DNA from 2 places in the Paenibacillus sp. FSL R5-0908 genome. Region 2 is predicted to be linked to the other one. Evidence: riboswitches for the same ligand, from Rfam matches in the RefSeq annotation. Region 2 holds a riboswitch; the other holds the start of a gene.
What was found. A riboswitch is a leader RNA that binds a small molecule or an ion and turns the genes downstream of it on or off. The one in region 2 is predicted to bind cyclic di-GMP.
Positions count from the first base shown of each region.

Region 1: linked by a shared signal. The riboswitch ahead of MKZ09_RS05395 (glycosyl hydrolase) and the one ahead of MKZ09_RS03025 (choice-of-anchor A family protein) in region 2 are both predicted to bind cyclic di-GMP.

Region 1 is NZ_JBBOUV010000001.1:1,212,603-1,217,484, reverse strand. Features, by position in the region: gene MKZ09_RS05400 (glycosyl hydrolase) at 1-1,133, opposite strand, end outside; gene MKZ09_RS05395 (glycosyl hydrolase) at 1,285-2,835, opposite strand; cyclic di-GMP riboswitch class I at 2,848-2,927, opposite strand; gene MKZ09_RS05390 (sugar phosphate nucleotidyltransferase) at 3,064-4,437, opposite strand.
Region 2 is NZ_JBBOUV010000001.1:648,044-652,925, reverse strand. Features, by position in the region: gene MKZ09_RS03025 (choice-of-anchor A family protein) at 1-2,210, opposite strand, end outside; cyclic di-GMP riboswitch class I at 2,319-2,409, opposite strand; gene MKZ09_RS03020 (hypothetical protein) at 2,906-3,298, shown strand; gene MKZ09_RS03015 (ASCH domain-containing protein) at 3,498-3,911, opposite strand; gene MKZ09_RS03010 (hypothetical protein) at 4,001-4,453, opposite strand; gene MKZ09_RS03005 (MarR family winged helix-turn-helix transcriptional regulator) at 4,665-4,882, shown strand, end outside.

The DNA of each region.
Region 1 (4,882 bases), 560 kb from region 2:
TCAGTATTGTTATAGTATTCTCCAGTTAAACCCGTTAGGGTTACCGGAGTTACGGGTGCTATCGAAGGACCTCCTGTTGTGAGAACATAGTCCTCTCTCGATACTATAAACGAGTCTTTCATAAAGCTTTTAATTGACTGTAGCGTATTATTTTCTGTCAGTAATTTTCCCCAGGTCATCATATAGACCCATTTATTTTGTTTCTCAGTTAATACATCCGGGTTCGGCAGTTGCCCACTCTCCCCGATTCCGATAGGTTTACCCTCGGCCAATGCGAGCAGATCCTCATAGTAGGACTGTTTATAATCGTTATTGTAGATATCCGCAGCCAGAACATCGAGTTTATCCCCACCGGGATAATATGCAGCATATGGATCTGCCCATTCATTCGGCGCATTCGGATTCCACACCCACAGTAGATTATTTAGCTTGTGTGTGTTTACAAAACGATCATAGACAATACTCCACAGCTCTGAAAAATTGTCCTTTTTCCCCCACCAAAACCAACCGCCATTCATTTCATGGTAAGGTCGCCATAAGACCGGAACTCCGGCATCACGCAACTGACCCAAATACCCCGCAACCTCGTCTAGATCTGAGATTAGCCTCTTATACTGAGCCGTCCCAGGTGTAACATAAGCATTAAATTTCTCTTGACTGAGACTTCTATTTACATTGGACCATTCTGGAGAGGTTCCAGGTAAACTCTGATGGAATGTCATGGCTACAATGCCACCCTCTTGATGCCATTCAATTGCACTGTCTATAACAGCTTGCCGCTGTTCTGCGATTGTCCCTGCGGATTGATTATTAATCGCCCCTAATTCATAACCATGTAGAACAGCATTTTGTCCCGAAGTATTCTTCAGCTTATGAACCAGTTCATCTGGACTTTCTAGATAATCATGTTGGCCGGACAAGATCCCTTTGCCACGTAGATTCACCAAATTACTCAGCAGTTGCTTGGCTTCTTCAGAAGCCGAAGGATTACTTGGTATAGCCGGAGGTAGGGAGGAAGAAACACTCATAGCCTTCGGAAGACTTTTAACCTCTCCCCAAGGCAGCAAGGAAAAAATAATAAACACCGGTAACATAGTAAACAACAATCTGTTTTTCTTATAATATTTAAGCAAATAAATCCTCCTTTCGGTAGCTGTACTGCCTCCACAGGTGTTAAAAACATACCTGTTATCGGACAATCGTCTTCTGACCTAATGAGGACTATAGCTTAGTAGCTCTGCAATAACGCAGAGCCACTAAGGATCGACCTTTAATTTTCATCAATCAGGAGACATCCGGAAGAAAAAGTGCACTTGCTGGTACTGTCTCTTTAGCTTGACTAGCACTTTCCCACATCAAGCGGACTCTCGCATCGCCTTCATTCTCGTAATACTCCACCTTGATATCATATAGCTGGCCAGCCTTCAGCGTTATAGTGCCCTTACGCTCAGTACCACTTTGCTTAGTCCAACTATCAATAAGGGATTCCCCATTCACCCAGACACGGATGCCATCATCTGAGGTAGTGTAAAATGTATATTGCTCATTATATAATGGCTTAATTTTACCGCTCCAACGTATGGAGAACCGATCAATCCCGAGGGCGGCATCCGGCGAGCCTTGCCGCCAATTGAAATCGATTATTGCATCAGTTCTGTTAAGAGCTGCTGCTCCCGACAATTGCATGTTGTTGTAATACTCTCCTGCAAGCCCCTTCGCGAGAGGAATTGCTGCCTCCCCCTCTTCTTCGGAAGGTGCCGGCGCTGGGGCGGCGCTAGGTGTCGGTGCCAGACCCGTATTTAATTTATCTCTGGTCAGGGTATAGTTGCTATTCATAAATGTTTTGATTGTGTCTGAACTGTTATTCTCGTAAAGCATTTTTCCCCAGCTCATCATGTACGTCCATTTACTTTGCGATTGCTGAAGCTTCTCCAGATTAGGCATTTCACCATTCTCCCCGATCGCAATCGGTTTGCCTGCGGCTAGACTCAATAAGCTGTCATAGTATTTTTGCTGGTAATCATTTTCATATATATCTGCTGCCAGAATATCTACTCTATCAGCACCTGGATAAGTTAGCGCATAAGGATCTGACCAAACATTGGGAGCATTCGGACTCCATACCCATAACAAATTATTTAATTTATGAACGTTAACAAAACGGTCATACATAATATTCCATAGTTTAGAAAAGTTATTTTTCTTCCCCCACCAGAACCAGTTCCCGTTCATTTCATGATAGGGTCTCCAAAGCACCGGAACATTGGCATCGCGCAAGCTTTTTAAAGAGACTGCCACCTTATCAAGCTCAGCGATCAGATTGTTATATTGCTTGGTACCCGGTGTAACGTAACTATCGAACTCACTCTGGCTAAGTGTTTTTTTTACATTATCCCAGTCATAAGAGGTGCCCGGCAGGTTAGCATGAAAAGTCATAGCTACGATCCCGCCCGCTTTATTCCAGTTGATGGCGCTGTTCACCACATTTTGACGTTGCCAAGCCATCGTTGCTTCGGACTGACCACTGATCGCACCCATTTCATAACCGTGAAGAGCCGCATATTGTCCGCTGGTTCCCTTCAGCATATTGTTAATTTCATCTGGACTTTCTAAATAGTCATGTTGACCGGCAATAATACCTTTTCCTGAGATCGAGTAAAAATAGTTAAGCAGCTTTACGGCTTCAGGTGAGGCACCTGGGGTAACTGGCGTTCCAGAATTTGAAGCAGCTATGACAACAGACGGCGAAATTCCAACAGCAAGCGGAAGTGCAGTCAGAAACAGGACGAGTGACAGAAATGCACCAAACAATCGATACGTACGGTAAGCTTTCAAAATAATCTCCCTTTCGGTAGCCAGGCTGCCACTCTTTCGAAGGCCCTATAGCTTTGCGTCCCTACCTTTCGATAGGTTTGCCTTTTCAATTTAAGAGAAATATTCTCTCTTACCGTAAGTATCGACGACAATTAATGATATATTTAGTGTTTTTATGACTTTTTTTGATAATTGAGTCATTTTACCTGTTTCAAGAAATTTTCAATTGGTTAAATAGATAGGTTAGACCTATGAAATGAATTGTTGTAGTTCTATATCATTCCAGTCTAAAGTAATACGTATGTTATCTTCTTCAACTAATTCAGAACCTGTCTGTACTTCTATAAACTCAACATCCGTCAAAGCAAGGATCGCGTGCTTCGTTCCTTCAGGTATACGTACCACGTCCCCAGCCTTCACATTATGTTTTTTCTCATTCAGCACAATACTTGCTTCGCCGCTAACGATTGTCCAAATTTCACTACGCTTGCGATGTAATTGATAGCTGATATTATTCCCCTCGGATATAAAAATCCGTTTGGTCAGCACTTCATTGCCTTCATCATATTTCACATAATCGATAACTTTGTAATGGCCCCAACGGCGTTCCTCGTACATCGGTCTCTGTTCAAAGGTTTTCAGCACTTCTTTAATCCGTGGGCTCTCAGCTTTATGAGTAACTAGAATCCCATCCGGGCTAGCCGCAATGATCAGATCCTTCGCACCAATTACCGTAATCGGAATATCCAGCTCATTAATCAAGCAAGTCCCCTCAGAATCCGCCGTCACAAAACCTTTTCCTACATGCTTGCTGCTCATTTCCTCTGTCAGCGTATTCCACGTTCCAAGATCCTTCCAGAATCCATCATACGGCTGCACTACAATATGTTCTTCTTTCTCCACCACTTCATAATCAAAGCTGATGGAAGACAATAGCTTATACTGCTTCTGCAATTCTTCATATCCTAAAGGCAACCCTTTACGCTGCAAAATATCTAACAAGTACCCTAAGCGGAAAGCAAACACTCCGCAATTCCACAAGGCATTTTGCTCGATGAGCTGTTCTGCTTGTATGCGGTCTGGTTTCTCTTGAAAGTGACTTACCTTCATAAAACCATTTTCCCCCGCCTCTTCGGTGGTAGGAATAATATATCCGTATTTCTCTGAGGCATGTTCAGGAACAACACCCATTAGTGCCAGATTTGCTCCACTTTCCAGCATGGTCCCCTCAAGCATAGCTATGGTATCGAAAAAGGATGCTTCTACATAAGGGTCAACAGGCAATATTGCTACCGTCTCCGCTGGAGAAACACCTGCCACTGAATAAAGATAGGTAGCTGTTAAGGCGATAGCCGGAAAAGTATCCCGACGCTCCGGTTCGACGATAATCGGCACATGACTTCCCAATTGGCTTTGGATCATTTCTACTTGGCCGCGGCCGGTGGCCAGATAAGATGATTCTGCCATCCCTGCTTCCTCCAGCTGTCTCCAGACACGTTGTACCATAGATTCCGGTTCACCTTGAGGGCTTTCAAGTACCTTTAGAAATTGCTTTGAACGTGAGTCGTTGGACAACGGCCATAACCGTTTACCTGAACCGCCTGATAGAAGTACCATTTTCATAGAATGAACCCTCCTTGAATTATGGAAATCGAGCATAATGGAATTGTTATCAAAACGTATAGCTTCCGCTTAGCCTTAGTTCGAGCGGATGCATTTTTTTAAAAATTTATTAGGTATGAACCACTCCAAGGGATTTTGGACTTCCGATCGCTGTTATCCTCAGATTTCCTGATTGGACCGCTTCTCGCGGTAGAAATCCGAGGATAAAGGCGAACACTCCGTTTCTACAGTTCCAAATTCCCTTTCCGTTCTTTACCTAACCAACTTCCTCTAAATGCTTGAACCGTACTGCACCGGGCTGTACCAGCCGGAAGGCAGCACGTTTTTCTAAAGATTTGCTTCTGCTCCTATGGAGGCAGCAGCAACTGCAAGAACAACTGCAACTAAAAGAGCAAGACTAGTTGCCACCACAGAGACAGAGACAATGACAACAATAAGTGCTACT
Region 2 (4,882 bases):
GTTGGTGTTGGTGTCACTGCCGGTACCGGACCTAATGGGATCTCATCATCATCAACAAGTACTTCTGTGCTATTCGACGGTGTTGGTGTTGGTGTTGGTGTTGGTACTGGCGCTGGTGTCGGCGAAGCTACAGGCCCAAGCGGCACAGGATCTTCTGCAAGAACTATAGTGCCAATTACGGATGATGGCGTTGGTGTCGGGAACACCGAAGTCTCTGGTGTCGACGTTGGTGTTGCCTCAGGCGTTACCGTTGGTGTTGGTGTTGGTGTTACCTCTGGCGTTACCGTCGGTGTCGGTGTTGCTTCTGGTGTTACCGTCGGTGTTGGCGTTGCTTCAGGCGTTACCGTCGGTGTCGGTGTTGCCTCAGGCGGCGTCACTGTTGGTGTCGGCGTCACTGTCGGCGTTGGCGTTGGTGTCGGCGTCGGCGTTGGTGTCACTGTTGGCGTTGGCGTCGGCGTTGGTGTTACTGTCGGTGTCGGTGTCACTGTCGGCGTTGGTGTCACTGTCGGCGTTGGTGTCGGCGTCGGTGTTGGTGTTGGTGTCACTGTCGGCGTCGGTGTTGGCGTCGGCGTCGGTGTTGGCGTTGGTGTCGGCGTTGGTGTCACTGTCGGCGTTGGTGTTGGCGTTGGTGTCACTGTTGGCGTCGGCGTTGGTGTCGGCGTCGGCGTCACTGTCGGTGTTGGTGTCGGCGTCACTGTCGGCGTCGGTGTTGGCGTCGGCGTCGGTGTCGGCGTTGGTGTCACTGTCGGCGTTGGTGTCGGCGTCGGTGTCGGTGTCGACGTTGGTGTCACTGTCGGCGTCGGTGTTGGTGTCACTGTCGGCGTTGGTGTCACTGTCGGCGTTGGTGTCACTGTCGGCGTCGGCGTTGGTGTTGGCGTCACTGTCGGCGTCGGTGTTGGTGTTGGTGTCGGCGTTGGTGTTGGTGTCACTGTCGGCGTCGGTGTCGGTGTTGGTGTCACTGTCGGCGTCGGTGTTGGTGTCGGTGTTGGTGTCACTGTCGGCGTCGGCGTCGGTGTTGGCGTTGGTGTTGGTGTCACTGTCGGCGTTGGTGTTGGTGTCACTGTCGGCGTTGGTGTCGGCGTTGGTGTCACTGTCGGCGTTGGTGTCGGCGTTGGTGTCACTGTCGGCGTGGGACATGGTGTTGGCGTCGGTGTCACTGTCGGCGTTGGCGTTGGCGTCACTGTCGGCGTCGGCGTCGGTGTTGGCGTTGGTGTTGGTGTCACTGTCGGCGTTGGTGTTGGTGTCACTGTCGGCGTTGGTGTCACTGTCGGCGTCGGTGTCGGTGTTGGTGTCGGCGTTGGTGTCACTGTTGGCGTTGGTGTCGGCGTTGGTGTCGGCGTTGGTCCAGGTTCATCACCATCGTATGGATAGTGGTGAAATTCACCACCACCAGTACCTTTGAGTGAAGCCGCCACTAAAGTACCGTTAATCTGACCATTAATAAAATCAACATGAGCATAGGGGGCAAGTATGCTTCCCATTACACCTATGCCTGCCATATCAAGATACGCAGCTTGGCTAAAGTTAAGCAAAATTTTCTTGCTGTTCAACACGTTATTAGGTAGAAATCCGAAGTTTTTCATTTTTACGTTAGAACCATCAATATTAATAATTGCAGTAGATCCTGAAGGAACATTTATTGTAATTCCGTAGGTATTAGAGACGTTATCTCCTGGAACATTAAAAACATTGACCGCAGGATCTGTACCTGTCAGGGTAAGGCTGCCATATTGGTACACTGTTGTTCCATTCGCCGGCAATGCTGCAAGTTCTGCTGATTTGTCCTTCAAAGACTGACCTACGGCTGAAAAGTCAATCGTACTCCCCTGTCTTTTTGTACCACCCTTGAGGAGCGTTACATTCCCTGAAAAATCTCCCCCGTACACGATATTCCCATAAACAGTACCTCCGTTGAAAGTAAGATTCCCTCCAACAACAAGTGTGTCAGTCAGGGAAACCTCTGCAGCGTTCAACCTATCTCCAACACTATAGTTGGTTAAGTTAACGTTACCTCCAGCAGCAAACCTTCCTTCCGTATCCGAAACTGTTGTTATATCCCCTAGAATAAACACGTTGTAGACCGCTGCAATTCCCAATGTAGAAGAACTACTAGCTCCAGCAACTCCAGCTCCCAATGAGGAAAGCCCACTACCTACCGTCAAAATCCCAGCTAATACAAGCGAGAGTAACGGTTTTATTCTTCTTTTCAAATGGCACACCTCCTAAAACTATGATTTATATTAATCAGAATAATTACCAGAAACTCTAAAGGACCTAACAACAAAAAAGACCGCCAAAAAGAAGTGGAATTCCCTTCTCATGGCAGTCGGACGGTCATTGTGCCTTTAAGACACTTTAGACTCCTGGACTTTGCGTCCCGCCCTTTCAGACGGTTTGCTATTATCATGACTATATATATGTATTACACTGCAAGTCCAGAACTGGTAGCTGAAGCATTCTATCCAATAACAGTCTATGACTTTTAATACTTTTGAATTAATAACAGTTTAGCGCCCGACACCCACAATTGTCAATCAATTCCTTTCGATAATCCCCCCGCATTAGTACCACACAAAAAAAGCGCCTAAAGGCGCTTCGCATAAGGTTTTTCATTAAATTTTAAAGTAACTGTATATAGCCCAATATGGATATCCATAAGGGAACACTCAGAATTAAACCAAAAAACAATCCACGCTGGAGGCTGCCCTCTTTTTCCATCATAATTCTCCTTTATGTGCGTCCGATATATTAATTTTTATTATTACAATTTTTAATATAATTTATTCTTCGTTATTTAGTTGTGAATTTAATCACATTGGATAAGCTGTTTAGAAATACCATTGATTATTTTTGGAATATCGGGGTAGAATACGAATATACGTTCCTATTAGAGGTGATGAGATTCATGCATAGAGCAGAAAGCAGGGACAACATGCTGGTGAAATCTTATTTATTGCTTCCGATGATTTTATCAGCTTTCGAACGGGACTCCGCCATTTTATCTACACACTTACGAACACCCGCCCCTTATCTGGAGGTGCTTGGAACAGCTGCTGCAGTAGCTACAACAGATCTAAGGGATGTTCGTGCAGAAATGAGAAGACGGGGAATCAAGGTGTATGAGCAAAACAGACTTAATACGGGAATTGAAGCCAAGTATATATGTCGTGGCTATCACGAACGAATGCTGCTGTTGAATGACATTGTTGCGGCTCAGGCTGCCATCCATATGCGCAGATACCTAGGGCTGGATATTTCATCTTTTAAGAGTTACGAAGAACAGTACCAGATTAAGTAAAGCTGTATAGAAGCCGCTGCGCTCTCTCCCCCCAATCAATTAGTGAACAAAAAAATAGGCCTTACCATGGGAGTTGGCAAGACCTGAGAGAGATATACCACAAAACACTGGGGGGTGTTTGGTGTCTCTAATATATACCTCGAACCTGAAAAAAAGCTGATAGGCACATAAAAATTACATTAAAAATATTGTTCGCCGTTCAGAAGTGATTAGAGTGCTCCCACAAGCTTAGCCGACCTTTAGCTGGAATCGGATGGCTTAATGGATGAACCCCTTCAAGCTTCCAAGCAAACCGTCCTTCGCTATAGTCGCCAAAATCATATTCGTTCCCATTGATCCATTCCCTTAAATCCACCTCTGGAGTAACCACATAACATCCCGCGAGCTGACCTGTAGCAATAATAGCTCCTGTCGGCAAATTATTCGCTGTATAGCCATGTCTCGCCAATACTGATTTGTACGGTTCCTGTTCACAAATCTTTTTGTCGATCCGCATCCCGGCATGAATGCCTAACTCGCCGCGGTAGGCTGTTCTCCATGAACGAGTTTCAAACTCTTTTTCACCAAGAGCAATTAAGGTCGCCCAAGGCTGCCGTATTGTTATACACCGCATGATAATTATCCTCTCCTACGAATGACCCTGAAACGATCACCTTAGGCTTGCATATTCAGAGTATGGTCACAGTAATTCATAAGTATAATTTATGGTCTCAAAAAATTCATGCTAGTAATCAAAATATGGGTAATTCCAAAAATAGCACATGGAACGAGGAGGAGATAGTTTTTCATCCAAAGTCCAACGAAAAAGAAATACAAAGGCGGCATGCTTGCAATTCCTAGTATCAGTAACCACGGAGCAACCACCCCATTATAATAGAGCATCCAAGAAATATAATAGGCTGCCAAAAACAAAACTGCTAGTCCAATGTAAAGGTTGCTGTTACTTCCTTCGCCTTTGTTTATCAGAACAACCATAAGAATAACCGTCAACACTCCAAACAATCCTTCTATAATATTCAATGTTTTATGGGTGGAACTGTTTCCAGTAAGCACATTATTTGCAGGAGGCACTAACATCCAGATTATATTAGGAAGTAGCTGTAAAGTGTATAATAAAAGGCCTTTCAACGAAAACTGAAATCCATATTTTATCATAATATTCCCCTCCCAAAACTTAATGTATGCTATAAGAACATTCATTTTTATTATATACAAACAAAAGTTCTAAATATCAATATTATAGACATTCACCTGTAACTCCCCCCAATTTAAACAAATAAAATAATTAAAATTGATAAAGGAGAATATAGTTTGTATACTAATCAAATAGTTAGTGTACAAACTATGTAAAGAGGGGAATTAATTTATGGACAACCCAGGACAGTTATTAATAAGAGTAAGTCTTGAAATGAAAAAAAGCTTAACAAAAAAACTTTTACTTTATAATGTAACAGCTCCTCAATGGGCCGTATTAAAAGATATATCTATTCATTTAGAAGGAACAACTCCAGCTATGATTGCAGAGCGAACTTACTCGGATCGCCCTACAATAACGGGTATACTCGAGCGACTTAAAGCAAAAGG